DNA from 4 places in the Paenibacillus sp. J22P277 genome. Region 3 is predicted to be linked to each of the others. Evidence: riboswitches for the same ligand, from Rfam matches in the RefSeq annotation. Region 3 holds a riboswitch; each other region holds the start of a gene.
What was found. Region 3 has a riboswitch for cyclic di-AMP ahead of AC50YL_RS35105 (resuscitation-promoting factor). Riboswitches for the same ligand answer to the same signal wherever they lie in the genome.
Positions count from the first base shown of each region.

Region 1: it holds a riboswitch for cyclic di-AMP, as region 3 does, so the genes downstream of both, AC50YL_RS04980 (hypothetical protein) here and AC50YL_RS35105 (resuscitation-promoting factor) in region 3, are expected to answer to the same signal.
Region 2: it holds a riboswitch for cyclic di-AMP, as region 3 does, so the genes downstream of both, AC50YL_RS31880 (C40 family peptidase) here and AC50YL_RS35105 (resuscitation-promoting factor) in region 3, are expected to answer to the same signal.
Region 4: it holds a riboswitch for cyclic di-AMP, as region 3 does, so the genes downstream of both, AC50YL_RS14460 (3D domain-containing protein) here and AC50YL_RS35105 (resuscitation-promoting factor) in region 3, are expected to answer to the same signal.

Region 1 is NZ_JBXENS010000002.1:34,737-42,469, forward strand. Features, by position in the region: gene kdpB (potassium-transporting ATPase subunit KdpB) at 1-640, opposite strand, end outside; gene kdpA (potassium-transporting ATPase subunit KdpA) at 666-2,339, opposite strand; gene AC50YL_RS04970 (potassium-transporting ATPase subunit F) at 2,381-2,458, opposite strand; gene AC50YL_RS04975 (hypothetical protein) at 2,692-3,141, opposite strand; gene AC50YL_RS04980 (hypothetical protein) at 3,234-3,680, opposite strand; cyclic di-AMP (ydaO/yuaA leader) riboswitch at 3,794-3,964, opposite strand; gene AC50YL_RS04985 (NADH:flavin oxidoreductase) at 4,294-5,406, shown strand; gene AC50YL_RS04990 (hypothetical protein) at 5,671-5,871, opposite strand; gene AC50YL_RS04995 (phytanoyl-CoA dioxygenase family protein) at 5,967-6,842, opposite strand; gene AC50YL_RS05000 (AraC family transcriptional regulator) at 6,964-7,713, shown strand.
Region 2 is NZ_JBXENS010000010.1:187,552-195,284, forward strand. Features, by position in the region: gene AC50YL_RS31870 (DEAD/DEAH box helicase) at 1-1,287, opposite strand, end outside; gene AC50YL_RS31875 (hypothetical protein) at 1,493-1,912, shown strand; gene AC50YL_RS31880 (C40 family peptidase) at 2,065-2,565, opposite strand; cyclic di-AMP (ydaO/yuaA leader) riboswitch at 2,570-2,730, opposite strand; gene AC50YL_RS31885 (hypothetical protein) at 3,054-3,872, opposite strand; gene AC50YL_RS31890 (M1 family metallopeptidase) at 3,907-5,904, opposite strand; gene AC50YL_RS31895 (YwhD family protein) at 6,144-6,668, shown strand; gene AC50YL_RS31900 (flavodoxin) at 6,893-7,354, shown strand; gene AC50YL_RS31905 (C40 family peptidase) at 7,467-7,733, opposite strand, start outside.
Region 3 is NZ_JBXENS010000015.1:58,151-65,883, forward strand. Features, by position in the region: gene rsmA (16S rRNA (adenine(1518)-N(6)/adenine(1519)-N(6))-dimethyltransferase RsmA) at 1-740, opposite strand, end outside; gene rnmV (ribonuclease M5) at 737-1,297, opposite strand; gene AC50YL_RS35105 (resuscitation-promoting factor) at 1,440-2,585, opposite strand; cyclic di-AMP (ydaO/yuaA leader) riboswitch at 2,826-3,035, opposite strand; gene AC50YL_RS35110 (TatD family hydrolase) at 3,220-3,987, opposite strand; gene AC50YL_RS35115 (HD domain-containing protein) at 4,009-5,325, opposite strand; gene AC50YL_RS35120 (AbrB/MazE/SpoVT family DNA-binding domain-containing protein) at 5,600-5,854, shown strand; gene rsmI (16S rRNA (cytidine(1402)-2'-O)-methyltransferase) at 5,984-6,877, opposite strand; gene AC50YL_RS35130 (tRNA1(Val) (adenine(37)-N6)-methyltransferase) at 6,874-7,653, opposite strand; gene AC50YL_RS35135 (initiation-control protein YabA) at 7,731-7,733, opposite strand, start outside.
Region 4 is NZ_JBXENS010000004.1:243,039-250,771, forward strand. Features, by position in the region: gene AC50YL_RS14445 (SGNH/GDSL hydrolase family protein) at 1-479, opposite strand, end outside; gene AC50YL_RS14450 (acetylxylan esterase) at 497-1,459, opposite strand; gene AC50YL_RS14455 (polysaccharide deacetylase family protein) at 1,599-2,474, shown strand; gene AC50YL_RS14460 (3D domain-containing protein) at 2,523-3,338, opposite strand; cyclic di-AMP (ydaO/yuaA leader) riboswitch at 3,443-3,642, opposite strand; gene AC50YL_RS14465 (ATP-binding protein) at 3,709-4,842, opposite strand; gene AC50YL_RS14470 (TetR/AcrR family transcriptional regulator) at 4,915-5,547, opposite strand; gene AC50YL_RS14475 (CAP domain-containing protein) at 5,658-6,395, opposite strand; gene AC50YL_RS14480 (HNH endonuclease) at 6,498-7,571, opposite strand; gene AC50YL_RS14485 (AraC family transcriptional regulator) at 7,599-7,733, opposite strand, start outside.

The sequences.
Region 1 (7,733 bases), on a different contig from region 3:
TCGGCGTCTTCTGGCGCTTCGCGCCTTCGACGAGCGAGATCATGCGGTCGAGGAACGACTCGCCGGGATCCGTCATGACTTTCACGATAATAAAGTCGGACGCGACCCGGGTGCCCCCGGTAACGGACGAGAAGTCGCCGCCCGCTTCCTTGATAACCGGGGCGGATTCGCCCGTGATCGCCGATTCGTCGATCGACGCGAGCCCTTGGATGATCTCGCCGTCCGTCGGGATGATCTCCCCGGTATCGACGCGGACGACGTCCCCTTTGCGCAGCTGCGTAGACGATACCTGCTTCAGCGATCCGTCTTTCTGGACCAGCTTCGCCATCGTCTCCGACTTCGTTTTGCGCAGCGTGTCCGCTTGGGCTTTGCCTCGGCCTTCGGCCAGCGCTTCCGCGAAATTGGCGAACAGCAGCGTAAACAGCAGGATGAAGAACACGGCAATATCATAACCCCGGCCCGCGCTTGAAGCGGCGAAGAGATCCGGTTGAATGGAGAGCAGCAACGTGATGAAGGTACCGACTTCAACGACGAACATGACCGGGTTCTTGATCATGACGGCGGGGTTCAGCTTCTTGAACGCGTCCGCGATCGCTTGAAGCACCATATCCTTCGATAAGCTTTTTTTACTTGCGGCCATTATAGATCCTTCCTCTCAGCAATCTTTATTTCGGCATCGCCAAATGTTCGGCAATCGGTCCCAGCGCAAGCGACGGGAAGAACGTCAGCGCCCCGATGACGAGGATGATCACGACGAGGATGCCCGAGAACAACGGCGTGTTGGTTCTCAGCGTGCCCGTCGTCACCGGAACGACGCGTTTGACCGCAAGCGAGCCGGCGATGGCGATCATCGCGATGATGGAAACGTACCGGCCGAGGAGCATGACCACGCCGATCATGATGTTGTAGAAATCGGTATTCGCGGTCAAGCCGCCGAACGCCGAACCGTTATTGGCCGCGCCGGAGGTGAATGCATATAGCACTTCCGTCAAGCCGTGCATGCCGCCGTTCGCGATGGACGACATCGCGTTCGGACTAAGGAATGCGATGGCCGTCGGCACCAGAATGACGAAAGGATGGATCAGCAGAGCGATCGAAGCGAGCTTCACTTCCCTGCCTTCGATCTTCTTGCCCAGGAATTCCGGCGTCCGCCCGACCATCAGGCCGCATATAAAGATCGCCAGAATGAGGTACAATAAACCATTGAGCAGTCCGACGCCCTTGCCGCCGAACACGTTGTTCAGCATCATTTCCGCCAGAGGCACGAACCCGCCCATCGGCGTTAACGATTCATGCATGTTGTTGACGCTGCCGGTCGTAGCCGCCGTCGTCACCGCGGTGAACAAGGCGGACTCGGAGACGCCGAAGCGCACTTCCTTGCCTTCCATGTTGCCGTGAACGCCCATGGCGTCGATCGCGCCGACGCCTCTGTATTCGGAGATGAACACCGTCGCCAGCATGACCAGGAAGATGAAGCTCATGGCGCCGAATACGGCCCAGCCCTGCTTCTTGTTCTTGATCATGAGACCGAAGGCATAGACCAGCGCCGTCGGCAGCAGCATCATGCACAAGATATGGACGAGGTTCGCGAGCGCCGTCGGGTTCTCGAACGGATGCGCCGCGTTCGTGCCCATATAGCCGCCGCCGTTCGTGCCCAAGTGCTTGATGGATTCAAGCGAAGCGACGACGCCCCGCGTGATCGTCTGTTCGCCGCCGCCGAGCGTCGAGGCGTGAACGGCGCCGAGCAGCGTCTGCGGCACGCCTTGGAATACCAGGAACAGCGCGACGATGAAGCTGATCGGCAGGAACACACGCGTGATGGAGCGGGTCATGTCGACGTAGAAGTTGCCGAGGTCGTCCTTGCGGCCGATCAAGCCGCGGATGAAGGCGACCGCCACCGCGAAGCCGGTCGCTGCCGACGTGAACATCGGGAACGTGATCGCCAGCATTTGCGACAGGTAAGACAACCCGTTCTCGCCGCTGTAAGACTGCCAGTTCGTATTGGTTATGAACGAAGTGACCGTATTGAAAGCCTGACCGGCCGGCATGTTGCCGATCCCGTCCGGATTCATCGGCAGATAGCTCTGCAGCCGAAGCACGAGATACATCAGCAGCATCATGACGAAGTTGGATAGCAGCACGGCGCCAAGGTAGCCGCGCCAGCCCATCGATTCCCCTTCCTTTACGCCCATGATCCGGTAAAGCAAACGCTCGACCGGGCCGAATACCCGGTCGAGGCCCGTTTTTTCCTGCGAAAAAACTTTGACGAGATATGTGCCCGCCGGCTTCACCAACAGCATGATGATGACCAGCGTAATGGCAACTTGTACGAATCCCATAGCCATAGCAATGTTTCCTCCTCGTTATTGAAGCAGCTTACTCAAAACTTTTCCGGCTTCACCAATACGAAACCGAGATAGATCATCAGGCAGATGGCGATAATCCCCATTACGACCATGTCGCTTCCTCCTTTGTAGTGGATCCGGCCTCGTTGGCCCGATCCGTTCAGCTAACGCAACTGCTTGGGGAGATCGGCCTCACGCTTTCTCGCATAATTTCTTGAAGCCCCAGAACAATCCGTACAGGACCGCAGCCAAGAGGACCATCGTAAAATCGTTAACCATCCGAGCACCCTCCTCACGAGCCTTTCTGTAGTTAGTCATAACATTTTCCAATCGAAGCAATCTTATGCTAATCCAGCAGAAACGAAATGCTGCCGGTGTTGGAATGCACGATGTGGGTGGCGCCGAGGCTCTTATAGATCAACCGGCCGTGCGTCCGCCCCGTGATGACGTATACCGGCTGATCCGTCCATTTGCGAATCATGCGCAGGTACCGGCAGCACAGCGACAGGCTGCTTTCGAACAAGAACACCTTGCCGACCGGATGATCCGGCATCTCCCACGTATCCGGATCGATCGTATTCACGAGCAGGATGGACGCGATGCCGAGCTTGGACAGCTGCTGCCGCTCCGCGACGCTGTTCGTGATCGCCGTAAACGGCACGCCTTTGACGAGCAGCTGCTTCATGAAATGCTCGCCGGATTTCGTCATGGCCGCGACGACGATCGTTGCCGAATTTGAATTGATTTCCCGTATGTCCACGTCCGCTCCACGCTCCCCTCTTCCGTACTCCGTCATCTTAATCCCATTCCCCATAAAATCGGGGTAAAGAGATCGCCCCCAGGGTGTAAAAAAAATATAAAAACGGCCATGTCGCCGCGGTTCTCCGCCTAGAAAATGACATATGCCTCCGCGTGCTCGAAGCAAAAGGAATGGTCGTGCAGGCTGTCGGACAACGATCGGCCCACCGGCGCCCCGATGCCGCCGGCCAGCTCGCGCAGCGCCGCTTCCGCCGCCAACGACCGGACGTCGCCCCAAGCCTCGTGCTTGATCCGGGCTTCCAGCAGGCCTTCGCTGAGCGTATGGTGCTTGAACCCCTGGAACGCGCAGGCCCATTTGATAAAATCGCCCTTCAAGGCGCATTCCCGGAAGACGCCGATGCCGAGCTCGCCGGAGCCCGTGCCGAGCATCAGGATGCCGCACCAATCCCCGTTTCCGCAGTCCGGCAACAGCAGACGCGCCGTCTCGCGATCGAACCGGAAGCATTCGATGCGCTCGATTTTCACCATATCCATGCGTTCTCTTTGAAGCGAAGCCCTTGTCTGTACGGCGTGCATGCTCATTCACTCCTTCGTGGGATAAAAAAAAGAAGCCGGGAAGAAGAGATGTCTCCACTCCCGGCTTCATGGACAGCGCAAAGAAAAAGGCTGCTTCGCGCGCTTTGGCCTAAGTCGTCTCTCTGGTTCGCTTGCGAGGTTAGCTGTCGGATTCGGGCTAGAGAGTGCCCTACCCGGACAAGCGTTGCTTGTCCGCGATTCACCCCGGGAAGACGCGCCGCCACGCGGCGCCGGCTTCCATTGGTTCCCCCGCTCCCTATAAAGGGATTCAGCGATTATGGGTTGAACGATGATTGCTTGTGATGCTTCTAATCGTAGTCCCGGCGGCGAAAATTGTAAAAAGCCGCAGAAACCCGCATGACGAAATTCTTGTCGGTCAGCGGCAATGAAAGCGCGCACAAAGAATGGTATCGGCGGCATGCCTGCAAATTGCTTTCGTTTTCGGGTGTATCTCCGTTCGCGAGCCCTCCGTCTCGATAAGGTCCGGCGGATATAAAAGCCGACTATTTCTATTGAAATGAACGACTTAAAGGTTTAAAGTTAACCTATAATTTCCCAATGCCCTTATGCCCCAGTCCCTTGATTCCGCATTTTTTCCCGAGGAGGAATTTGGATGAGCACTACTTCTGCGCAAGCCCTGTTCGCCCCCTTCCGTTCCGAAAAGCTCTCGCTCGATAACCGGATCGTCATGGCGCCGATGACGCGCGGCTTCTCTCCCGGCGGCGTGCCGGGCGAAGACGTGGCCGCCTATTACCGGAGGCGCGCCGAGAACGGCGTCGGCCTCATCGTGACGGAGGGGACGCTGATCGATCATCCCGCGGCCGGCGCGAGCCCGAGTTTGCCCCATTTCTACGGGGAGGCTGCCTTGAACGGCTGGGCCGGCGTCGTCGGCGCGGTCCACGAAGCCGGCGGCAAGATCGCTTCCCAGCTCTGGCATGTCGGCATGACCCGCAAGCCGGGAACCGGGTCGAACCCGGACGCGCCTTCCGTCGGTCCGTCGGGACTGAACCTCGCCGGCGAGCAAGCGGGCGAGCCGCTTACCGAGAACGAGATCGCCGGCCTGATCGCGGCCTACGCGCAAGCCGCAGCCGATTCCAAACGGCTCGGCTTCGACGCCATCGAGCTGCACGGCGCCCACGGCTACCTGATCGACCAATTCTTCTGGGGCGTCACGAATATCCGGACGGACCGGTACGGCGGGGACTTGGTGTCCCGGACCCGGTTCGCCGCCGAAGTCATCGCGGCCTGCCGGCGCGCCGTCGGCCCGGACTATCCGATCGTGCTGCGGTACTCCCAGTGGAAGGACGGCGCCTACGAGGCGAAGCTCGCGGAAACCCCCGCCGAGCTGGACCGCTTCCTGCGGCCGCTCGTCGACGCGGGGGTCGATCTGTTCCACTGCTCGACCCGCCGGTTCTGGGAGCCCGCCTTCGAGGACGGCGTCGACCTGAACCTGGCCGGCTGGACGAAGAAGCTGACGGGCAAGCCGACGATCACGGTCGGCTCCGTCGGGCTCGATCTGGAATTCACGCGCCTCTTCCGGGAAGGGATGGGCGCCGGAACGGCCAGCCTCGACGGTTTGCTGGAACGGCTCGATCGCGGCGAATTCGACCTGGTCGCCGTCGGCCGGGCGCTCTTGAGCGATCCCGCCTGGGCGCTCAAGATCAAGCAAGGAAGGCCGGACGAATTGCAGCCGTTCGCGCCGCAAGCGCTCGGAACGCTGTACTGACGCCTAGGCGCTGTCACAAAAAAAAGATTCGCAGACAACGGAAAATCCCGATAGGCAAACGAAGGACCTCCATTTCCGCCGCAAAGCGGAAATGGAGGTCCTTTTCTTGCGATAAATCCGTACTAAGCGGAGCTCGAAAGATCGCAAAAACGAGTTCGGGCAGCCCATGGAAGGGTGAGCCTGCTCGCGCGAGGCGATCGCCGCCTCAGCTAATGCAACGATTAGGAAGGCTCGGCTTGCAGCGTCGTGAACTTGTCCAGCAGCTCACCGGCCGTGGCGGCGATATGCTCGAACGCCGCCGTCGAGCTCCTTGACGCTTTGCGAGTGATGCGCCATGTCGCCTTTGATCCGGTCGATGTCCGCGCCGATTGCCTTCAGCCGGTTCTGCATCAGGCCGAGCTGCGTGCGGATATCTTGGGAGGAGTCGCGACTCTGCACCGCCATGCGCCGGATCTCGGTCGCCACGACCGAGAAGCCCCTGGCCCGGCGGGTGCAGGCGAAGCTGCGGCAGTCTCCGCGGAAACCCGCGATTCGCTCCGCATGCGGCTGCCGCACGCGGATCAAAGCGGGTCTCGGAACTGCTCCGCGTTATGCGCCGCCGCGAATCCGCCCGCCTGGTTCCAGGCCGAGCCGTACGGGTGGGCGCCTCCTCCCCGGAACGGCAGCGCCACGACGCCGGCGTCGCAACGGACGATGCCCTTGCGGCTGCCGTTGATCAGCAGGCCGGTGTCGTCGAACAGCGTATCGGCCAGCTGATACGCGTCCCCCGCGCGGTACGAGAACACGATGCCCCGGCGCGGCCTGCCGGACGCGTTGGCCGCCGAGCCGTGCAGCGTCAGCGCATGATGAATGCTGATGCCGCCCGTCTTCGGCATAATGTAGGCGATGTCGTCAGGATTCGCCGGTTCCTCCCAGTAACGGGTCTCCTGGCAGGCTGCAACGAAGCGTCCGTCCTTCATGTGATTCAGAGGGCCGAGCCGGTGGCTCCCCTTCACCATCTGCATGCAGCCGTTCTCCGGCGTCGCATCGTCCAGCATGACCATGACGGACAACAGATCGGTATTGGTGTGGGGATAGAAGACGTAATCCTGATGCCACGCGAACGCGCCGACGCCCTTCGTCGGCGGCTTCGTCGCCAGCTTGGAATGCTGCAGCTCGATATCGTCGCCGAGCAGGGCGCGCAGCTTGCCCACGATCGCCGGATGCTTCGCCAGCTTCAGAAATGCCGGATGCAGGGACGTAATGCCGAGCGCGTGCACCGTCATCGTCTCGTACTCCTTCTGCGTGCGCAGCGCCGTGATCGGGTCCGCTTCGCACGCTAGCCGCAGCTCTTCGACTTCCGCCTCGCGCAATATCCCGTCGAACACCAGGAAGCCGTCCTCCCGGTACCGCGTGATTTCTTGTTCCGTCAGCCCTGTCTCGTTTCCGTTCGCCATCGTCGATCACTCCCGTGAATGATTGGTCGTCTCTCTCCTCCATCATACGGGTGACAAGAGCCCCCGAGCTATAATAGACTGGGGATAAACTATCAGGATTCGGGGAAAGGTCGTGGCGGGCGTGAACGGACAACTGGATTTTTTCTTCTACAAATCCCATGAAGCGGGCAGCTACGTCGATTATCACAAGCATAGCTGCTACGAGCTCGTCTACTACGTATCGGGGACCGGGACGATGAACCTGAACGGCGGGACGCTGGCCTACGGACCCGGCACGATCACGCTGACCCGGCCGAATTACATGCACGACGAGCGGCATGACGAAGCGACGGAGGTCGTCTTCTTCGGCTTTCGCTACGACGATTTCCCGGTGCAGCTGCCGAACGGCCTTATCCGCGATACGGACGAGCGGTCGATTCTGGCGCTCATGCTGACGATGAAGGAAGAGCTGCTCGCGCAGAAAGCCCATTACGCGCAGCGGGCGAATCTGTTGCTGAACGAGATCATCCTGCTGCTCGGCCGGCAGGCGGAAGCGCCGCAGGGCGACGAGCAGCGTCCCGAGCGGCTGTTCTACGCGCGGCGCTACATGGACGAGAACTATACGCAGCCGCTGCAGCTTCGCACGCTGGCGGAGCTGTCGGGCTACGGCGAGGATCATTTTCGCCATCTGTTCAAGGTCCAGACCGGATTGTCGCCGGGGCAATACCTGCTGCGCAAGCGGCTGGAAGCGGCCAAAGGGCTGCTGCTGAATACGACGCTGACGATCAGCGCGATCGGGCTCGAGTGCGGCTTCTCGACGACCTCGCAGTTCATCGAGCTGTTCCGCAGGGAGCTCGGCGACACGCCGTTGCGCTACCGGAAGACGCGCTGACGCCAAGCCGCTGCGTTGCC
Region 2 (7,733 bases), on a different contig from region 3:
GATGCTGCGGCACAGCACGGCCGCTTCCGGCAGCTCGCCGCGCTGGCGCGCGACGATATAGCCGCGGCTGACGTCGCCCACGGCATGGCCGGCGCGGCCGATGCGCTGAATGCCCGCGGCGGCGGCCTTGGGCGAGTCGACCTGAATGACGAGGTCGACGTGGCCGACGTCGATGCCGAGCTCGAGCGACGAGGTCGCGACGAGGCAGCGCAGCTCGCCCGCCTTCAGCATGCGCTCGACCTCGAGCCGCCGCTCGCGCGCCAGGCTGCCGTGGTGGGCGCGCGCCAGCTCGTGCCCGGCCTGCTCGTTGAGCCGCAGCACGAGCCGTTCGCACAGCCGGCGGCTGTTCACGAAGAGCAGCACGGAGCGCGCGCCTGCCATGAGCGCCATGAGCCGCTCGACGATCGGCTGCCAGACGCCTTCGCGCGTGCGCGCGGGCCGGCTCAGGTCCGGCATCGTCACGCGGACCTGGATCGATTTGATCATGGCGCTTTCCACGATGACGACCGCCCGCGGCGAATAACCGAGCGGATGGGCGTCCCCGTTCATGCCGCCGTCGCTATTCAGGGCCGCGTCCATGCCGCCCGTACCGGCCGGCGCCCAGCCGCCCAGAAATCGGGCGACCCGCGAAAGCGGCTTCTGCGTCGCCGATACGCCGATGCGCTGCACGGCCTGCTCGGAGAGCGCCGCAAGCCGTTCCAGCGAGAGCGACAGATGCGCCCCGCGCTTGTCGCCGGCAAGGCTATGGATCTCGTCCACGATGACCGCCTCCGCGGTTTGCAGCATATGGCGGCCCTTGTCCGATGTCAGCAGCAGGTACAGCGATTCCGGCGTCGTGACCAGCACGTCGGGCGGCCGGACCGCCATGCGCGCCCGCTCGCCCGGCGGCGTGTCTCCGGTGCGCACCGCGGTACGGAGGCCCGGCCAGGCTTCGTTCGCGGCCTCGCGGCCGTAGGCTTCGATTTCTTCGAGAAATCCGACCAAATGATGCTGAATGTCGTTATTAAGCGCCTTGAGCGGGGTAATGTAGACTATGCGCACGCCGGGCTTCCAGCCCGTTCCCTGCGCCATGGCCAGCGTTTTGGCCAGCGCGAGGCGGCTGAGGCAGGGCAGCAGCGCCGCGAGCGTCTTGCCGGAACCGGTCGGCGCGGCGATGAGCGTATGGTTGCCGGCGGCGATGGACGCCCAGGCGTCATGCTGCACGGGCGTGGGTTCGCCGAACGTTTGGCGGAACCACCCGGCCAGCGTCGGATGGAACTCCGCAAGCGCGGAGGGAGTCGAGGACATGCGGCAGCAGCTCCTTCATCTCAGTAGAAGATCGTTTTACGTACAGTCTATCATTCTAGTATTCATCATGCGTCAAACCATTCCTTTTCAGACGTCGGACGAGCCCAGCGGAGCCAAAAAGGCGGTTCAATAAGCAAGCTTGCGCGCATACATATAGTTTTACGACAACAGCGTCGGCGTACGGGCAGCGGGAGGTATCGGGAGGATGGCGAAATGGCGGGACAGCTTGGAGAAGCGCTTCGCGGAATGGAGGCGGCTGGAATACGAGGTGGAAGACACGCTGGCCGGCAAGCGCGTGCTTCGCGTCGCGGGGCCGCGCACGCCGCGGCTCACGACGCCGGTGTCGGTGGCGGTCAAGCAGGCCGAGCTGAACGCGGTGGAGGAGAAGTTCCAGGCGGGCTTGGCCTGCTTCTGTCTCGGCGAGCTCTCCGGGGAGGAGCGGCGGGCGTTTCTGCGGCTCTGGCACGAGCGGCTCGAATCGGGCGCGACCGTCGTGCTGGCCGACCGCCGCGGCGAAGGATGCGAGACGCCCGCGCAGCTGCGCGATCTGTTCACGCCGCATGCCAAAGCGCTGAACGTCCAGGTCGGACCGACCTTCTGGTGGGTCCGGTACGAGCGCGCCTGAATCGGCAGGCGGCATGCCCGTGCACCTGATATAAACAAACAAAGCCGCGGCTGCTTGTCCCGAAGGAGAAGCAGCGACGGCTTTGTCCGCAATCCCGAAGGGCAGGGTCGCACCCCTGACCGGACCGGCATTATTCATGCATGTTGCCCGAATTATTCGTCGGAATCGTTGTCGCCTGGTTCGTCGGATGGATCGTCGGCATATTTCTCGAACGTCTGCGGGCTCATTACGCGGCGAGCCGTTACATAGCGCTTCGCGTAATAGGACTCGCTAAGTCCGCTGATCGTGACGCCTTTGCTGGAAGAAGCGTGCGCAAACTTGCCGTCGCCAACATAGATGCCTACATGCGAGATGCCATTTCCCGTCGTATTGAAGAATACGAGATCCCCAGGGATCAGATCGCCCTTGGCGATTTTCTTGCCCAGCCCAGCCTGCGAACGGGATGCGTGCGGAATGTCGACGCCGAGTTTCTTGAACACGTACATCGTGAATCCGGAGCAGTCGAACCCTTTCGTGGTCGTGCCGGTGTAAACATAAGGTGTTCCGATCAGATCTTTGATGACGCCGTCCATTTTCGAGTCGGCGAACACGCTGCCGGCCTGAAAGATGAAGAGCATCGCAAGTCCGATCACCAGAGCAGAGAACTTCTTCAAAACGGGAAACTCCTTCCAGTGCCTACGAGGTTAGCTGTGGGGTTCGGTTGAAGGTCCCCTATGATCGCCTCTGGCAGCCGCATATGCGCACGAACGGCTGTCGGGATCAATTCACCCAGAATGGTTCCCCCGTTTCCCAAGATGGGAATTCGGCAAAATTTTCATTTCTCAGGGAAAGTTATTCGATCATTTTGTCGCTTCTCCTTCCGAGTTCACGTTTTGTTCACAAATTAAAATTATTAGAGTGAAACTTTTTGCCTCTCATTTTCGTATAGCGGCGCCGTTTTCCGGGTGGGAACGGCGTTTTTTGGCCGTTGTCGGAAAATCGGATTTATCCCGCAAAGCTTGTCTGCCCCGCAGCCGCGTGCATATGCCAAAAAGCCCCATCGCGGGTCGATGGGGCGAAACTTAAGTCCTATGCTTTTCGAATGAATTGACGGGTCTTTCGTCTCTATCTCATGTGCAGGCAAGGGCGCGAAGACATGCAGCTAGGATTGCTTCGACTGCCAGGCGTCGTACTGGGCGGCTACCGTCCACACCTTCATGATCGTTCGCAGCAGCTGGTAGCCTTGGTGCAGGACGAGCGCGAGCAGGCCGGCCCACAGCATCGACACGGAGGCGATCGTCATGCTGAGCACGGCGCCGATGCCCCACATCGCGAGCGACACCCCGGCGAAAGGGAGAAAGTTGGCGATCCCGCTCCAGAGCGCCCGCATGGAGCCGCTGCCGGTCACGGCGCCGAACTGCATCGCGAGGAAGAGCAGGTGCAGCAGGACCGCCCACAGGAGCCAGCCGCCCGCCCACGGCCCGGCTTGCTTCGCGAATTCCGTCAGGGTGCCGCTCGAGAGCAGCAGCTTGAGCGCCTTCGGCAGGAGCCAGCAGGCGGGCGCGAGCGTGAGCGCCGTCTCGAGCAGGTAGAGCAGGGCGACCGGTTTCCAGGCTTTGCGGATACCGCTTAGGAATTTCGTGCCTTTCTCCTCGGACACGTGATGCAGGGAGTGGAACAGGCCGGCGTTCAGGAACGGCGTGACGAGCATCCGGCCGGCCAGCAGTCCGCAGAACAGCAGGGCGTAAGGCCGGATCAGGTCGGTCTTCATGAGCTGAAACTGCGATTCGGTCAAGAAGAGCGAGATCGCGCCGCTGTTGGCCGCGTAGGCGTCGGGGAACCGCTTGAGCAGCGGGACCGCGATGTTCTCGATGGTCCGGTAGAGGAAGAAGCCCCAGATCAGTTCGTACAGAAACAGCAGGATGATGATGTACAAATGCTTCGACGTCAGCCGCCAGCCTTGCTTGATATGCGTTCTCATCCGCAAATCACCTCCTTTATTCATACGGCGGGCGTTACCAGGCGAGCGAGGAGAAGATCGTCTCGGCCAGCTTCGTCAGGCCGACGCTCCAGCGCGTACGGGTTTTCTCGGCCAGGTCGGCTTTCAGGAAATTGTTGATGTGCTTGTTGTCCAGCACGTTGTCGTTCTGCGGGTCGACCGCGGCCCAGAGCAGCTTGGAGCCGTGAACGATTTTGTATTGCACGTGGCTGTCCTGCCCGTCCCATACCTTCGGCATGACCGTGCCGTCGGCGAAATGGAGGATGACCGTCACGGGGCCGACGCTGCCGCCGGTTTTCTTGACGAGCACGACGTTCTCGTACTCCGTCTTGCCGCCTTGCTTGACGGGCGTCACGTGAATGGAGGATACGGAGTAGTCCGCCATCTCGTCCCCGTACACGAAGTGGCTGAAATAATCGTTCCACTTCGTCTTGGTGACCGTCTCCACGACCCGCTGGAAATCCGCGGTCGACGGATGCTTGAACTTGTACTTCTGGAAATACGTCCGCATGATCTTGCGCATCGTCGCCTCGCCCACCTGCTTCTCGATCCCGACCAGCACCAGCTTGGCGCGGATGTAGACGTTCTCGGCGTAGTGGCTGTTGTCTTGATACGACCAGGACAGCTGCTTGAGCGGGGCGGGGTCCGTCATGTAGCTCGCTTCCACGGGCAGGTTGGGCGCGACGCCGTACTCGCTTTCCATCACTTTGTCTTCCGCGTAGGAGGTGAAGCCCTCGTCCAGCCACGCTTCCTCGAATTCGTTCGAGGCGACCATGCCGTACCAGTATTGATGGCCGATCTCGTGCACGACGGTGCGCTCCAGGTCGTACCCGGGGTTGTCGTTCTCCGCCGAGAACGCGGTGACGAGCGTCGGATATTCCATGCCGCCCGCGCCGTTGCCGCCTTTGGGCGGGACGACGACGGAGAGCGTCGTGTACGGATAGGCGCCGTACCACTGCGCGTACTTGGCGAGCGCGGACTTGGCGGCGTGCAGGTAGCGGTCCTTGTACTTGGCGTGCAGCGGATCGAGGTACAGCTTGATGCGCACGCCCGGCACGCCTTCGGTGGAGAAGGGCTCCTCGGAATAGACGAAATCGGGCGAGGCCGACCAGCCGAAATCATGCACGTCGTCGGCGTAGAACTGGTACGTCCTGCGGCCCCCGTCCACGATGGACGCCTTCGCCTGGAAGCCGGTAGCGGCTACTTTATAGGTGGAAGGCACGTTGATCTTCACGCTGTAGATGCCGAAGTCGCTGTAAAATTCGGAGTTGCCGTGATACTGGTGCGCGTTCCAGCCTTCCGTGGCCCGGCCCCTCGTGCCCGCGGTCTCGTAAGCGGCGAGCTTCGGAAACCACTGCCCCGCCATGACGAAGTCGCCGGAGTAGCCCATGCGGGCGAACACCTCGGGCAGCTTGACCTCGAACTTCATCCGCAGCGTGACGCTCTTGCCGGGGGCCACGGGCGTCGGCAGCTTAAGCTTGGCCAGCGTGAGGTCGTTCGGATTGCCGTCGTCGGGCTGCACGTAATGCAGGCGCGGCAGGAGGCTGTAGCCCTCCGTCGTTTCGAGCGTCAGCAGGTTCATGTAGCCGGTGCTGTCCGAGGTGGCCTTGTCCTCCCGCAGCTGCCCCCCGGATTCGCGCATGAACGTCGTGTTCTTGGAGCGGAAGGCGTTGGGGTAGAGGTGGAAATACATCTCGGACACCGGTTGTTTGCCGGGGTTTGTCCACGTGACGGACTGCTCCCCTTGAAGCATGTGCGCGTCCTCCTGCAGGTTCACGTCGATGTGGTACTCCGTGACGCGTTTGCTGAGCGAGACGGGCGTCGGCTGCATGACGCTGTCCGGCTGCTGCGTCGGCGGCGCGGCCGGTTTGGGCGCGGCGTCTTTCTTCGCGGGGGCGGAAGCGAACGTATATTGCGAAACCCAGGCATCTCCGAACCCTTCCTTGGCCGTGACCCCGATCAGCGCGGCGGCGAGAACGAAGAGCAGAATACGTTTGGCGCGGCGTGGATTCATTCCATGATTCCCTCCCGTTGACAAGCTTCTAAGGCATGTATATGTTTGCTTTTCCGAGATTATTAGCTAAAATGGAATTAAAGTGCGGACAGGTTGGAAGAAACGCCGGCGGCCCTTTTCGCAGCGGCGCGGCGCGTTTTTTTTCTGACGTAATAAGCGGGGCTTCATGGCGGGGAAACCGCGCCGGAAGCGGAATTCAAGGTTTTTTATGAAGGCTTGGGACGGGAGTTGATCGGTACGTGAGCGAACAGGATAACGGACAGCAGCCGCCGGAGAAGAAAGAGAAAAGGTCGCTTTCTCTCAACGTGGTGAGCAATAAAGAACATAGAGGCTTCGGCGCGGGGACGATCGATCTGAGCGACGTGGCCTGCGTCATGATCGATAAAGGCGAGGCTTACATCGACGTGGGCGCGATGCACGCCAAGAGCAAGATCGAGAAGGGCATCAAGTTCAGTCCGAACAAGGAGGACGTGCCGAACGGGCGGCCGTGCTGGATCGTGTGGGTCGCGGTCGACCGCAACGAGGAAGGCTCGTATTACGCGGGCGCGACGGCTTGCCCGATGCTGATCGATACGGAGGCGCGACGCGGATGGAAGATTCTCGCGCAGCACGTGAACAACCTCGATTACGCCATCAAGCGCCGTTTCGTGTTGGATGAGCTTGGGGAGCAAGACAAGCGGGCGCTCAAGAGTCTGCTCGTGACCAACAATCCGGACTGGTGGGAACGCTCGCCGGATAAATTGAAGGAAGCCTTGAACGTATAACCGCACGGCGCTATGCCCGCCGCGATCATGGAACCCGCATGGGGGAAGACGATAGCGGCGGTGCGGAAGTCGCCGTTTGGAAGAGGAACGCGTTTGCCGGAAGGCGGGCGCGTTTTTTTTGATGGCTGCTTACGAATTGTGATTGACAATCATTCTCAATATACTGATAATGATTATCAGTATCAACCAATAAAGGGCAGCCATTGCCTGTGGGAGTGAGCGACTTGGATCAGAAGGCATTGTTGGTCTATGCCAGCATGACCGGCAATACGCGCGACATGGCGGACAGCGTCGTGGAGGGGTTGTTGGAGCACTTCGTCGCCGTGGAGGTCAAGGAAGTGACGGATGCGACCGCGGCCGATCTGGACGCCTACGATAATTTTTTATTTGGGGTCTATACCTGGGGGGACGGCGATCTGCCGGATGAGTTCCTCGATTTCTACGACGATCTGCGGGCCAAGGATCTATCCGGCAAGCGGGCGGCGGTGTTCGGGTGCGGGGACACCGCGTACCGTTATTTTGCCGTCGCCGGCGACATTTTGCAGGAATGCCTGGAGAATCGGGGCGCGCTCGTCCTGCAGCAAACCGTGAAGGCCGACGGTTGTCCGGGCAGGAAGGAGCTTGAGGCTTGCAAGCTGCTCGGCGCCGAATTCGCCGCCTTCATCAAGCAAGAGGCGGGCGCGTAGCGAGCGCGGCCGCCTAGAGCAAAGGCAAAAAAGCTGCGCCCGTGGGTTCCTTCCTTTATTGGAGGGCACGGGCGCGGCTTTTTTCACGGCCGTTCAACGGGCTTCTTGCAGGCTAATAGATCCGCCGCGCGCCCGCGTACCGCGGTCCCCAATACGGGTTCTCCAGCTGCTGGACATAGATGCCTTTGGAGCTGATCGCGGAGATGAAGGAGCCGTTCCCGATATAAATGCCGACATGGTCGACGTTCTCCCCGCCCGCGATGCGGAAGAAGACCAGGTCGCCCCGGCGCAGCATCGGTTGGTCCACGGCAACGCCCTGCGCGTACAAATTGACGGTGTTGGTGCGGACCTGCTGAATGCCGAATTTGTGGTACATATA
Region 3 (7,733 bases):
TTCGCGATCGTCTTGCGGCGCTGCGCGAAACAGGCCTGGACGGTCCTGAAGAAAAAGTCCTCGTCCTCCACTTCGACCGCCGGCTTGTCCCGGAGCGACAGCTTGATGACCGCGGAATCGACATTCGGCTGCGGAATGAACACCGTATGCGGCACGATGCACACGAGCTCCGGCTCGCAGTAATACTGCACGGCCACGCTCAGGCTGCCGTATTCCTTGCCCCCCGGCTTCGCGGCCATCCGCTGCGCGACTTCCTTCTGAATCATCACGACGATATTCTCGAGGGGCAGCTTCTCTTCCAGCAGCTTCATCAGAATCGGGGTCGTGACGTAGTAAGGCAAATTCGCCACGACGCTCACGCCGGCCAGCCCGCCGAACTGTTTCTCCATCAGCTCGCGAAGATCCAGCTTCAGCACGTCCCCGTGCTCCACGTGCACGTTCGGCGTATCCGCCAGCACGTCCCTTAAAATCGGGATGAGCCGATTATCGATCTCGACCGCCGTGACGCGCCCGGCCGTCTGCGCCAGCCGCTGCGTGAGCGCGCCGATCCCGGGACCGATCTCCAGCGCCCCCTTCGTCTCGTCGAGCTCGGCGGCGCTTACGATTTTGTTCAATATATTTTGATCGATCAGGAAATTCTGCCCGAGGCTCTTCTTGAACGTAAAGCCGTACCGGGCGATAATGTCCTTCGTCCGTTTGGGCGAACCGACTTCCTGGGTCGTTTTGAATCCTTCCGTCATCGCGATTCTCCTTCGCTCTCCATCGCCTGCAGCGCACGCCGGAATTCTTCCCGCGTAATCCGGAACGTGGAGCATCGTTTATAGAACTGCTTGCCGTTGGCATACCCGATGCCAAGCAAATTGCCCATCTTCAACCTGCGCTCCGATGCCTGCGGATGGACGAGCAGTCCCGCCTGCATCAGGTCCTCCATCGTGACCTCCGCCAGACCGCCGTCATTACTGCCGGCTTCCGTGCGCAAATTGGCCAGCGCGTGCCGTATGGCCTCCGGAGAGGCGTTCTCCACGCCGATATCTCCTTTATAGAGCGCCTCCGCCTGCGGCAGGAACGCATGCTTGCAGCCGGGCACGCGCTGCGCGACGATTTTGCGGATTCGCTCGCCCGCATGGTCGGGATCGGTGAAGATGATGACGCCGCGGCGCTCCTGCGCCAGCGCGATGCGCCGAAGCACCGCCTCCCCGATGGCGGAACCGCCGGTTTCGATCGTCTCCGCTTCGACGGCCCGCTTGATGGCGACCGTGTCGTCCTTGCCTTCGACGACAATGATTTCTTTGATCATGGAAGCTCCATTCCTTCCCTTCCGATAAACAAATAAAAAGAAGAGGCATCGCCCCTTCTTATGATGGCATATTTTCGCATGAATTACGATATGAATCAAGTAGACGGCGAATTCAACCAACGCCGGACCGTCGACCGGGTCTCTACAGAGACTCCGGCTTTTTGGGTCCCAGCACGTACACCGTGTAGCCCCGCTTCAGCCCGAACCGGTCCGCGTAAGATTCGCTGTCGAAGTAAACGTCGATTTTGCTGCCTTTGATCGCACTGCCGGTATCTTCCGCTCGGCGGAAACCGATTCCTTCAATATATACCCAGTAGCCGATCGGAATGACCCTCGGATCCACCGCGATGGTGCGTCCTTCCTGAACGCGCGCTCCCGATGCCGTAATGCCGTATTCCGGATGGTTCTTGTCTTTGCCCGTCGATGCAACGCCGGCCGAATACGCCGTCAGCGTAACGTTCTTCATCACTTTCTTCGCGTTGAACGTTACCCCGTGCTTCGTATACGTCGACCGGGAGGACTGCGCGGACAGCATCGTTACCTTCGGCTCGGGCTTTTTGGTCCCGACCGACACGACTTGGTTGACCGCGGATTCCGGGGTCAATTTCTCTACGAGGATTTGCGATACCGGCACGCCGTCCGCGAATACCGTTTCGTAGCGTTTGACGACTTTGCCCTGCTTGCCCGACTGGACAAGCTTCTGTTTGCCGAGCGCAAGCTGCGGATCGTCCTTCTTCACGACGGTGAAGGGAACGGGGTAGCTCGTTTCGGACACTTTCTTGTCGATCCGGGTGACCGTGATGGTCATGTTCGGTTCGAGCGCGGCCACAAGCGAAGGCGTTACCTTGTCTTGACCGCGAACCGCTATATCAGCCTGATCGATCGCCGCCTGTACAGTTCTCTCTGTCGTGTACAACGTTCTTACTTTGCCGTCAGCCTTCACTTTAAGCGGGACCGCCTGATCGATGATGATCCGGTCGCCGTCGCTTATTCCGCCATCGAGCGGCATCGACACCTTATCGTGCGTGCCAATGGTTATGGCTTGTTCATCCAGTAGGCGTTGAAGGACCCATTGTTTCGTCGAGACAATGGTTTCTCGTCCGTTCAATACTACGGAGACATGCTTGTCAGCCGTTCCGTACAACAACACCAAAAACATGAAAGTCATAGCGATTGAGATCATGGCGCTCAGTACAATTAAACGCACATTCTCATGCTTCCATCGCAATGCGAAAGACATGCTGGATGATCGTTTCCCATGGGTGTCCTTAAGCTGGAGTGCTCCCACTTCTTCGGTCCTCCTTACATAGCCCCGCCGCCTTTGTAACGCATGATACTTAGACGCGACTATAGAGTAGTATTAGCGTGCAAGCACGCATCTTCCATATTCCTCCCCGGCCCCACCTCCACGATACACCCTATGTCGTCAGTTTACGCAATATTCAAACAAAAAGAAGCCCGACGACAGAGGATCTGTTTCGTGGCTTCCCATTTAAAATAGGCAGCATGGAGTTGCATGCACGAGGTTGATCTCTCTTATAGACGCTTGCGAGGTTAGCTGTCGGATTCGGGCGCGAGAGTCGCCCTATTCGCTCGGGAACGCTTCATTCTGAATGCGTCCGTCCGCGAAATTCACCCCAAGAAGAATTTCACCGTCTCCGCCGTCGGCATGATACAGACAGTTTCAACAATTGGTTCCCCCGCTCTCCGGTAGCCGGAGATTAAGCGATTATTTGGAAAAGGAATACAACTTTTGTTGCTCTGAGATGAATCATACAGTCTAGCGCCGCACATTGTAAAGAACTGATTAATGACGATTTTAGTGAATTTCAAGGAAAATAACGAGAGATTCAAGCGATTTTCGGATCAAAAATCATTTTTATCCCCGGATATCATCCAAATGCTTGCTTTCAATCCGATTTTCATGATATTCCAAAACATTTCATCGCGTTCTCGGTCGTAATTCTTCCAATTTCTTCTACGGATTTACCTAAAATATCCGCCATTGTATTTGCTACAAGACGGACGAAAGCCGACTCGTTTCGCTTCCCGCGATGCGGGTGAGGCGCCAAATACGGAGCATCGGTTTCGATTAACAGACGGTCGAGCGGCACCTTGGCCATGACCTCTTTGGGTACCCGCGCGTTGAGAAATGTAAGCGGTCCCCCGAAGGATATGTAGAAGTTCATATCGAGACATTGCTTCGCCGTCTCCCAGCTGCCGGAATAGCAGTGCATGACGCCGCCGACTTCGCTCGCCCCTTCTTCCCGAAGAATACGCACCACGTCTTCATGCGCGTCGCGATTATGGATGACGATCGGCTTGCGCTTCGCTTTCGCGAGGGCGATTTGCTGGCGGAATACTCGTTGCTGAACGTCCTTCGGCGACGTATCCCAGTGGTAATCAAGCCCGATTTCGCCGATCGCGACGACCTTGGGGTGATCGAGCAGCGAAGCGATCCATTCCAGGTCCTCCGGCTTCATGTCGATGCTGTCGACGGGATGCCAGCCGACGGCGGCATAGATGAACGGATAGCGCTCGGCCAGCGCGATCGTCGTCGGGATCGTCTCCCGGTTGAAGCCGATATTGATCAGCTTATCTACCCCCTCGGCCCGTGCCCGTTCAATGACCGATTCGCGGTCGTCGTCGAATTTATGCGAGTCCAAATGCGTATGCGTGTCGATTAACATCATGATTTGCGAAACCCCTTTCTACATTAAAGCAAACAATTCGCGTATCTTCGCGGACAAGAGATGCGCTGATTCAAGCAGCGGTTCCTCCGGGTAATACAGGTGATACTTTCCTTGATGGATACCCGTGATGGAGCGGACGATATCGGACCTTCCGGATATTTCCGACAACCGGTCATCGCCCGAGAGCAGCAGAATCGGCGGTTTTTCTTCCTTTTCCGCTTGTTCGGCCGTACCCGGACGATACACATGGTAGGGCATGTCATACGGAAAGTCAATTTCCAGGTGATATTCCGGATGAAGCCCTATGGCGCGAAATTGATCCCGAATCTCCTGCCACAGCTTCTCGTCGGGTTGATCCATCGTGATATATTTGTAAAGCTTGCGGTTCAAGAATCGCTTGCATAGATCGGACAACACCGTATCGGATTCGGATGCCCAAGCAGAGAAAGCGGTCTGAACGAGCGCCTCGTCCAGCGCAAGGTAATCCTCGATGTCGATCGTTCCGGAGAACAGCTTCTCCAGGGGCGCCATCATCCAGCCGAACGCATGGCCGCCGGCATATAACTCCTTCGCTCTGCGGAATATTTGTCGCAGTATGATTTCGGAGCTTCGCGTAACCGGGTGGAAGTACACCTGCCAATACATTTGGTAACGAGACATGAGATAGTCCTCGACCGCATGCATGCCGCTTTCCTTGACGACGATACGTCCTTGATGCGGCCGCAGTACGCGCAAGATCCGCTCCAAATCGAAGGTACCGTAGTTCACCCCCGTAAAGTATGCATCCCTAAGCAAATAATCCATACGATCCGCATCCATCTGACTGGAGACGAGCGAGACCACGATCGGTTCATGGTAGGTTTTGCAGATCACGGAAGCAATCCGCTCGGGATATGAGGAATCGAATTCGCGCAGCACGCGGTTAATCTCGGTGTCCCCGAGCAGCAATCGGCAGGTCCATGCCTCGTGATGCGTGTCGAAGACGTCTTCGATGGAATGGGAAAACGGTCCATGCCCGATATCGTGAAGCAGCGCCGCGCACAACGCGACGAGCTTTTCTCCGATCGGCCAGCCGGAATAACCGCTGCGTTCGAATTGGGAAATAATCTTGCGGGTGATTTCGTAGACGCCGAGGGAATGCGAGAATCGGCTGTGCTCGGCGCCGTGAAACGTCAAGTACGAGGTGCCCAGCTGCCGAATGCGCCGCAGACGTTGAAATTCCCGCGTATTGATCAAATTCCAAATCAAGTAATCCTGCACGTAAATGTACTTATGAACCGGATCCTTGAATACTTTCTCTTCGGGAAGACGTTCCTTCGCTTGACCGTTTGCCATATTGCCGTTCACTCCCAACGTTCGTCATTTCGACATATTTTTCGAACCGATGTCGAATTATGTCACAATTCTATTTCCAATATGTACGCCATTGTTGTACTATAATAAGTATAGACGAATGCCTTATTGCCGTGAAGTAGTGGGAACCGCAGCTCTTGTTCATTCATTAGTGCCGGTTGACTATTTTGGGAAACGTTGGTATTATTAAGACATATATTAATAGAATTTTGTCGAATCGTGACGGCTGACCAAATAGGAAAGGGGAACGACAATCATGATGAAATCCACTGGTATCGTTCGTAAAGTTGATGAGCTCGGCCGTGTCGTAATTCCGATCGAATTGCGCCGTACGCTTGGAATCGGAGAAAAGGACGCCCTTGAGATTTACGTGGACGGCGAGCGGATCATGCTCAAGAAATACGAGCCGGCTTGCATCTTCTGCGGCAATGCCGAGAACGTGGCGTATTTCAAAGGCAAAATCGTCTGCAACGTTTGTTTGACGGAAATGCCAACTCCTGTTACAAAATAAGAGACAAATCCGATTTTATAGGTTATAATGGTATTATCCAAATTGTTAATTCTAACCTTTTTAATACTCCTTGATGCCTTCCTGCGCCAGAACCCGGCCAGGAAGGTCTTTTTTTGTGTTCGCTTAGCTTTATTTTTTCATCACTTCATTATATACGTCGCGTTTCTGAAGTCCTCTGTCCAACGCGGCCCGCTTGATGGCATCCTTGCGGTCGCCATTCTCCGCCTCGTAATGCGCCACATGCTCCTCCAGACTAAGCGAGGTCCACCAGGAGCCATCCTCAAGCTTGGTGGCGGCGAGCTCCTCTTCGCCCATTCCCGCGATCACGAGACAGTATTCGCCGATCGGAGGATGTTCCTCCAGCCAGGCAATGCACGCCGAGATCGTGCCGCGCGCGATTTCCTCATGCCGCTTGGTCAGCTCCCGCACCATGGCTATTCTCCGGTCGCCCCATTGCTCCAGGATAACGGGCAGCGTTTTGGCAATCCGGTGCGGCGATTCGTAACAAATGATCGTTTCTTCGTGCCGCTGCAAACGACCGAGCCAAGCCAGCAGCGGTTTGCGGTCGCGCGGCGGAAAGCCCGCAAACAGGAACCGTTCCGTAGGTAGCCCCGATACGATCAACGCCGACAAGGCCGCATTCGCGCCCGGTACCGGAACGACCGTAAGTCCCCGTTCCGCGGCGGCAGCCACCAGGTCCGCGCCCGGATCCGAGATGGCGGGCATTCCGGCGTCGCTCACGAGCGCGATCGATTGACCTGCTTCCAACAGTCGGATCAATTCGGGACCGCTCGCCTCCTTATTATGCTCATGATAGCTCACAAGCCGGGCGCTTATTTCAAAATGCGCGAGCAGCTTGCGGGTCTGCCGGGTATCTTCGGCCGCGATCAGATCGACTTCTTTCAAGATCCGGACGGCTCGAAACGTCATGTCCTCCAAGTTGCCGATCGGGGTGCCGACCAGATAGAGCGTGCCGCTCGTTGGATTCGAATCTGTTGATTGAAAACTCCGTTGTACGATCATTGCCCAGTCTCCTTCTGCGAACCGTTAGCTGCTGCGTCTCCATAGTAAATGCGCATTAACTCATCATTATATTGGCGCTTTTCATTATAGACGATGAGCGGAGGGAGCATTTTCAAGTCCGGCTTGCCATCGCGCGCCGCTTCGATCAGCACCATATTGGCCTCGGCTATCGCGCTTGGATGAACGAAGCGCATCCGTTTGGGCTCCAGCTTCCATTTGCGCATCGTTTCGAGAATTTCAACCAGCCTGGAAGGGCGATGCACCATCGCGACGCGGCCGCCGGTCCGTACCAGCCTTGCGCAGGCCGCTACGATATCATCGAGCGTACCGTTGCGTTCGTGACGAGCCATGGCAAAATGTTGATTCTCGTTCTGATCGCCCGTGCCTGCCGGCATATAAGGCGGATTAACCGTCACCACGTCGTAGATCCCGTGGCCGCGCTGCCGATGGAATTCGCGCAGGTCGCCTTCGAATACCGAGATTCGGTCTTCCAGGCCGTTCGCTTCAATGCTCCTTCGCGCCATATCGGCCAGCCGCGGCTGAATTTCAACGGCATCGATCGCCGCTTTCGTCCGCGTCGTCAGCAAGAGCGGAATCACTCCGTTGCCGCTGCACAGATCGAGTATCCTCCCGCGGGGCGGCACCGCCGCAAAACGGGCCAGCAGGACGGCATCCATCGAGAAGCTGAACACCTCCCGGCTTTGAATGATGTGCAATTGGTGCGTCAATAAATCGTCGAGCCGCTCATCGGGGCCCAATACCACTTCTTTAACCACTTCTCATGCTCCTTATTCAGTTACGTTGATTTCTATATGGATGCAAAACAAGACCCCGTGTCAGAGGGTCTTGTCCGTCA
Region 4 (7,733 bases), on a different contig from region 3:
CGCTTGACCGCCGCGCCGTACCGGTCCATCTGCGCCCGCATCAGGTCGTCCGCATTCGGCTCGATATAGAACGGCGTCATCAGGACGAGTCCCTTCAGCTGCGGCAGCGTCGCCGCGACGAGCGATTCCAGCGTGGCTTCGTATTCGTCCAAGTACACATGCGATTCCTTTATCGTCGGCGAGTCGAATTGGCGCCATACGTCATTCGTGCCGATCATGACGGACAACCAGTCCGGCTTCAAATCCACCACGTCGGTCTGCCAGCGGTTCTTCAGATCGCGAACGGTATTGCCGCTCGTCCCCATGTTCGTGACGCGGATGCCGCGCTCCGGATACGTCGAGGACAGCAGCGCATCGACGACGCCGACGTAGCCTTTGCCGATCGCGTCGAACAACCCTTCGCCTACGGGCCGCGCGCGGCTGCAATCCGTGATGGAATCGCCGATCATGACCAGTCTTTCATTATTTCCGATGAGCATCTTCGTTTGCCTCCCTTTTAATTGGACGCCAGGAAAAATTGAATCGTCTTGTCGGTAAAGCCCGGCAGCCCTTCATGTCCGAAATCCGGATAGATCTCCAGCCGCTTCGGCGCGGTGATTTTGTTGTACGCCGCGAACTGCGTGGACGGCGGACAGATCGTATCCATCAATCCGACGGCCATCATGACCTCGCCCTGAATCCGGTCCGCCAGATGCTGAATATCGATGTACCCGAGCTTGGTGAAGATCTCGTCCTCGCGCTTATGCTGCGGATCGAAATGGCGGAAAAACGTGCGCAATTCCGCATAGGCGTCCTTGGCCAGGTCCATCTCCCATACCCGGCGGTAATCGCTCAGGAACGGGAATACCGGCGCAAGCTTCTTGATTCTCGGCTCCAATGCGGCGCAGGCGATCGTCAGCGCGCCTCCTTGAGAGCCGCCCATGGCGTAGACGCGCTCGGCATCGACTTCCGGACTGTCGATCGCGATTCCTGCCAGCTGCGCGCAATCGAGGAAAACATGCCGAAACAGCAGCCCGTCCGGATCGCCGTCCAATCCGCGGACGATATGGCCGTTCAGCGTGGTCCCGGACACGCCGCCCGTGTCCTCGGAATAGCCGCCTTGTCCGCGGACGTCCAAGGAGAAGATCGAAAAGCCGAGCGAGACGATGCCGAGCTTGTCCGCCCACTCTCCCGCATTGCCGCTGTAGCCGTGGAATTGCACGACGGCGGGATGCGGCGCGTCAGAGCGGCGCGGCCGCGCGTACTTCGCGTGAATGCGCGCGCCTCTGACCCCCGTGAAAAACAAATCGAAACATTCCGCCGCAGGCGTCTGGAATTCACACGGCACGAGCTCGATCGCCGGGTCGACCGCGCGCATCTCGGACAGCGCCCTTTCCCAGTAAGCATCGAAATCGGCAGGCTTCGGGTTGATTCCTGAATACGTTTGCAATTGGTGAAGCGGCATATCGATGTTTGGCATCTTCAATCCCCTTTTCGCACGTAATTATTCCTTTTTATGTTACGTGCTCGGTCCACCGCTGTAAAGTGTTGATTCCGATTTTTCGGTGAATGCCCGGCGCGGCCAGCGGGCAAAATGACTTCATTAAGGAGGGAAGGCCATGCGGATGTTTAGCGGGGCGAGGAAAGCGCTGTTGCTGCTGGCGGCTTGGACGTTATTGACCGCCTCCTCCGATGAAGGACGGGAGTTCGGCGCCGTAACGTCGCATGCGGCCGCGGCGGAAAGCGGCGTCCATAAGCTTCAAGAGCCCTCCGATGAAACGGACGCCTTCTCCGGCGCCAAGCCCAAGAAACAGAGCCGAGCGAAATCGATGTCCTGGGTAACGCTGCAGAAGCGCTATCCCGGCGCCTTCGTCGTCTGGGGCTCTCGGCGGTACCGGAAAGTAGCGCTTACGTTCGACGACGTGCCGGACCCCAGATACACGCCCCAGGTGCTGGATACGCTGGCACGCTATAAAGTAAGGGCGACCTTCTTCGTCGTCGGCCAGCGGGCGGCCGCCAATCCCGCCCTCGTCCGGCGCATGAGCAGGGAAGGACATATCATCGGCAATCATTCGCTCAATCATCCCGTGTTCTCCCGGATCTCGCTGTATGCCATGCAGCAGCAAATCCTGCGCACGGATTGGATTCTGAGGCCGTTGGCAGGCTACAGCCCGAGGTTCGTCCGCCCGCCGTACGGGGAAATCACGCCGGCGCAGGTGGAATGGCTCCGGGGCGGAGGCTATACCGTCGTCAATTGGGACGTCGATTCCGAGGATTGGCGAAGCCTGGACAGCAACGCCATCCTGATCAACATCAAGCGAACGCTTCAGCCGGGCTCCATCATCCTGCAGCATGCCGGGGGAGGCGCAGGCCAGGATCTGTCCGGCACCGTCGCCGCGCTGCCGCGGCTTATCAAGCTGCTGCGAAGCAAAGGATACACGATCGTCACGCTGCCCGAGCTGCTCGGCCGTCCGGCCAATCGCAAAGGGGAATAGAATGAACGAAACGGCAGTCCCGAGGGACTGCCGTTTGCCGTATGACGCCTATTTATCAAGTACGAAGACCTTGACGGATTGAAAGCCGAAATTGCTTGCTTGCTCCTGCGATTGCGGAACGAAAATATCGATTCGGTTCCCGTTGATGGCGCTGCCTTGGTCGGACGCGACCGCCATCATGCCTCCTGACGGGAGACCGTTATGATCGTAGCCTGTAATATACAATTTGCTTCCCATCGGAATGACGTCCGGATCGACCGCGATCGTTCCGAGCTTCAGCGGATTCCCGAAGTAGTCGACCGCTCCCCAGCCGTTCTCGGAGGCTGCAGCCGTATACGCGCTTGCTTTTGCCTGAACGACGTCCTTGTAGACATACGACTTGCCATTCACCGTAACGCGATCAGCCTGCGGCTTTTGAACGGTCGCTTTTCTCGTCTTGGAAGTCGTCGCCGTCTTTTTCGGAGCGGCTTTCTTCGCCGGGGCGACTTTTTTCGCCGGAGCGACTTTCTTTGCCGATGCAACCTTTTTCGCTGCCGCTTTCGGAGCTTCTGCCGTTTTTTTGGCTGCCGGCTTCACGGCTTGTTTATCGGCCGCGAGCTTCGTCGCTTTCACCGGCGCCATCGATTTGGCCGTTGCGGCCGCCGGAATAACCAGCATCAAGCCTTCGTAAATGTTTCCCGCGTCGACGAAAGGATTCGCCTGCTGAAGCAGATCGACGCTGACGCCGAATTGGCTCGAAATCTTCCAGAACGTGTCGTCGTCCTTCGCCTTGTACTTGGCCTCCGCATGGGCCGCCGCGCTTTGGGCGAGAATGACCAGGCTGAGCGCTGCTGCTACAACGCTCTTCTTCCAGTGGATATTCATGTTGTCGATTTCCTCCTTAGTTTACGGCCATATGCCTGAAAAGCGGGCATAGGACGTCATCGCGAGAGCGACAGATCCGCTTAAACGGAAGCGGAACGATGATGTCGTCATCGCATGCGGCCTGCGAGGTTAGTTGTCGGATTCGGGTCGAGGAGTTCGACCCTACGCACGTAAACGCGCGATTCACCCCAGCGCCAAGGCGCGGTGAACCCGTCATGTGATGTCCATCAGATGACGGGAACGGAGCAATATGACTTGCTCCAAAAGATCCCCCGTACGAGTAACGTTTCGGCTCGCGTAATAGAATAACACAATTCGAACGGACAATCCTACCGGTAAATCCGCCCATCGGACGAACCGCGGCATCGTTTCAATCGATTTTGGGCAAATGCACCGTCACTGTCGTCCCTATGCCGGGGCGGCTGGAAATGTCGATTTTGCCGCCATGGCCTTCGATGATACGGTAGCACACCATGAGTCCGAGCCCGGTTCCGCTGTCCTTGGTCGTGAAGAACGGACCTCCGAGCAGCGGCAGCTGCTCTTCGGGAATGCCGACCCCTTGATCGGCGATCGAGACGGCAATCCCGTTGCCTGCGGATTTCAAATCCACGACCACCGTCCCGCCTTGAGGCATCGCTTCGATGGCGTTTTTGAGCACGTTGACGAACACCTGCTTGAGCTGGTTCTCCTCGCAGAGCAGCGACGCGGAATCCGTGTCGTAATACGCGGTCAGCTGCACGTTGTTCATGATCGCCTGCGTCTCGAGCAGCGTGAGCACGCTCTGGATCGTCTTGATCAGATCATGCTTGCGGAACTGATTCGCCTGCGGCTTCGCGAGCGCCATGAACTCCTGCACGATGGAGTTGATCCGGTCCAGCTCTACGAGCATGATGTCGAAATAATCGTGGTAGCTGTCGATCCGCGTCTTGAGAAACTTGGAAAAACCGATGAGCGAAGTCAGCGGGTTGCGGATTTCGTGCGCGATGCCCGCGGCCATCTGCCCCACTACCGACAACTTCTCCGACTGAATCATCGCCTCTTCGTCCTTCTTGCGGTCGCGGATGTCGCGAAATACGCTCTGCACGACCGTGCCTTTGCCCGGATAATCGCGGATGCGGGTGCTCGAAACCTCGACGTCGATCACTTCGCCCGTGGCGCTGACCAGCTTCGATTCGGCAAAATCGTTGGGCTCGTCCGTTTCGAAGACTTGCATAAGCCGTTCCTTCGCGGTTTCTCTTACATCGGGATGGAGGTAGTGAAGAAAGGGCTTCGACAGCAGCTCCGCTTCCGTCAATCCGAGAATGCGCAAGCCTGCCTGATTCGAAAAAATAACCATTTCGCCGTCGTGGACGAAAATGGGTTCGGGCAAATATTTGATCAGCCGCTGATAGCTCGTGGCATCCGGATGAAGCCCGCGTTCCGCGTTCCCGCCCGGCTTCAGCGCCAGCTTTCGTTTCAATGCCGAAGCAAGCACGCGATTGCAATAAACGGCTTTGCGCCTCATATCCCAACCTCCGCAACGATTATCCTAACGAATTCGCTCCCGCTAAGCTAATCCCTTCGGCATTAGAAACAATTAATATTGGGCCTTCATGCCAGCGATCAAGATCTCGATGCCTTCGCCGAAAATCGGAAGAACGCGCGCGATCAGCTCTTCGGTCGGCCCCGTATGCCCCCCGTACGTGCTGACGAAGCCTTCCATGTAATAAAAAAGCACCCGCGCGCGGTTCATAAGCTTCTCTCCGTCGTCGGCCGGATCGAGAGGAAGGGTCAAACGCAGGGAATCCCGCATGTGCGCGAACAAGCGGTTGCGGATGACGTTGATCTCCAGCGCCGGAGCGGGGTCGTCGACCCGCACGGAACCGGACATGAACAAGACCGTATGTAAACTGCCGCTGCTCAGGCTGAAGACGACGTAACGGCTGCAGATGCTCTTGAGACGTTCGAGCGGCGTGCTGTCCATCTTCGCCATCTCCGCGAGAAAATCGTTCTCCAGTTCCAGCAGCGAAGGAATGGCGATATGCTGCAGCAGCTCTTCCTTGTTCTTGAAATACAAATAGATCGCCGTATGCGAGCAGCCGGCCCGCTTGGCGATTTCGCGCATCGTCACGTGCGGGTAGCCCTTCTCGGCGAACAATTCGGCCGCGGACTGCCGGATCGCCGCTTTCATGTCCTCGGTCATTTGTTTTCTTCTTGTTGTCGTCGTCATCGGTTTGGACCCCTTTATTTTTTGATAACCATTGGTTATATATTAAACGGGGACCGCCCAAATGTAAAGAAAGCGGCTCCAGGGAGCCGCTTTCCGCGTCGTAACGCCTATTAATTCGTAAATTCCTGTACCCACTCGCCGTTGTAGTAAGCGACGCCGATTTTGCCGTAGTGCGTGTTCAGGATATTCGCTTTATGTCCCGCGCTGTTCATCCAAGCGGTCATGACTTCTTGAGGCGTACGCTGTCCTTTGGCGATATTCTCGCCCGCGTAGGAATAAGCGACGCCGTAGGCACGCATCATATCGAATGGCGAGCCGTAAGTCGGCGAATTATGGTCGAAGTAGTTGTTGGCATACATGTCCTTGGCTTTGTCCATGGCGACCTTCGTCAGCAGGGAGTCGGATTTCAACGCGGACAAGCCCGCGTTCGCGCGTTCTTTGTTGACAAGCGTCACGACTTGCGAGGCGAACGCGTTTTTATCCGGCGCGATCGTTCCGCCGTTCGTTCCGCCATTCGTGCCCGAACCCGTATTCGGCGTTCCGCCGTTCGTGCCCGATCCCGTATTCGGCGTTCCGCTGCCGGTACCTCCATGTACGGGAAGGTTCACGATCAGCCCGCCCCAGATGAAATTCGGATTCGCGAGGTTCGGGTTCGCTTTGATCAAGGCGTTCAAGTCGATTCCGTATTTCTTGGCGATCTGGTACAGCGTATCGCTGTTGGTTACTTTATACGTCACGGAAGCGGGTTTCACGGAGGCTGCTTCTGCCTTCTGCAGTGCTGCTCCTCCACCGAGCGCGATCAAACCTGCTGCGAGTACGCTTACGACACCTGTTCGAAATGGTTGCATCTTCATGAAAAATCCTCCTCGTGTGTTAAAAGTGCTGCCGGCCTTCCGACGCCCTATATGCTAACACGGGAGATTTTTCATTTCACCCCATAAAATCTTCCACTACGTCTGGAAATGGAAGTGCTGCAGCACCTCGTCGTCGACGTAATCAAGGCTGTCCGCCTTCTTCAGATTGCAATCCGCGCAAGCGCATACGCAATTGGCCGGCGTCGATAATCCGCCCTTGGATTTCGGCATGACATGATCGATCGTGTCGCCGAAATTCCCGCAGTACTTGCACACGTAATCATCCCGCTGCAGCACCAGAATACGGAAATCCGCCTTCGTGTACAGCTTATGAATCAAGCCGGGATGGATGATGCCCGCCGCGCCTTCCTCCACCATGCGAATGGCCATTTCCGTCGGGATTTCCGTCGACCAGCGCTTGCCGGTCTCGCGGCGGCCCCGCAGCCGGATCATCCCTCGCCCGCGGTCGTTCAAGAGCGACGTTTTGTACGAGAAATTGCCTTTAACCGGCAAAATCTTGCGGTCCGGCGGGCGAATGCCCGTCGATTCCGCGACTTCTTCGAGATCCGCCAGCCGCTTGGACGATTTTCCGCGTCCGCGGCGGCGCTTGCGCTTCCGTTTACGCGAAGGCGCTTGTTCGCCATGCGCCTCGGTTTCCGTTCCTTCGACGCTTGCCGAAGGCTCGACGGCCGTCGAATGCCCGGCCGAATCGGCGGGCTCTTCCGTATCCTGCGCGTCGTCGTCCGGATCAGCACCGTCGTCTTGCGCTGCTTGGAACGCTTCCTGCCGGCGCTGCTCGGCGGACTTGCCTTTTCTGCGGCGGCGCTTGCGCTTCGGACGCGGCGGGGTGCCCGACACGGCGGCGGACTGATTTTCAGCTGCCGTTAGGCTTGCTATTATCGCTGCGCCTACTGGAGCTCCGACCGACGCCTCGGCGGATGCTGCCGCTGCTGCTTTCGTCGGCGTTCCGACCGTTCCGGCCCTTGCCGGCGCTTCTTGGGTCGAGGAGTATTCGCCTGCGGCAGGCATTGCCGGTTCTTCCGCGCGCTGCTTGCGCTTTCGCAAGCAGGACCGGCAGGTCCCGCGCCTTCCCGCGCTTCCGGACCGCTTCGTAAAGGCGGACAACGGCTTCTCCGTGCCGCAGGCCGCGCATGATTTATATTCCGTCATAGTGCTTTCGCTCCGTTCGTCTTTCGTTCATATCATAAGCCCGTGCAGCTTGCGAAACTGCTCCGGCGTCATGCCTTCCGCTTTGCCGAATGCCGCGATGAAATGGCTGGAATCCCGGTATCCCGACAGCTGGGCGATTTCCTTGATGGATTGTTTGTTGTC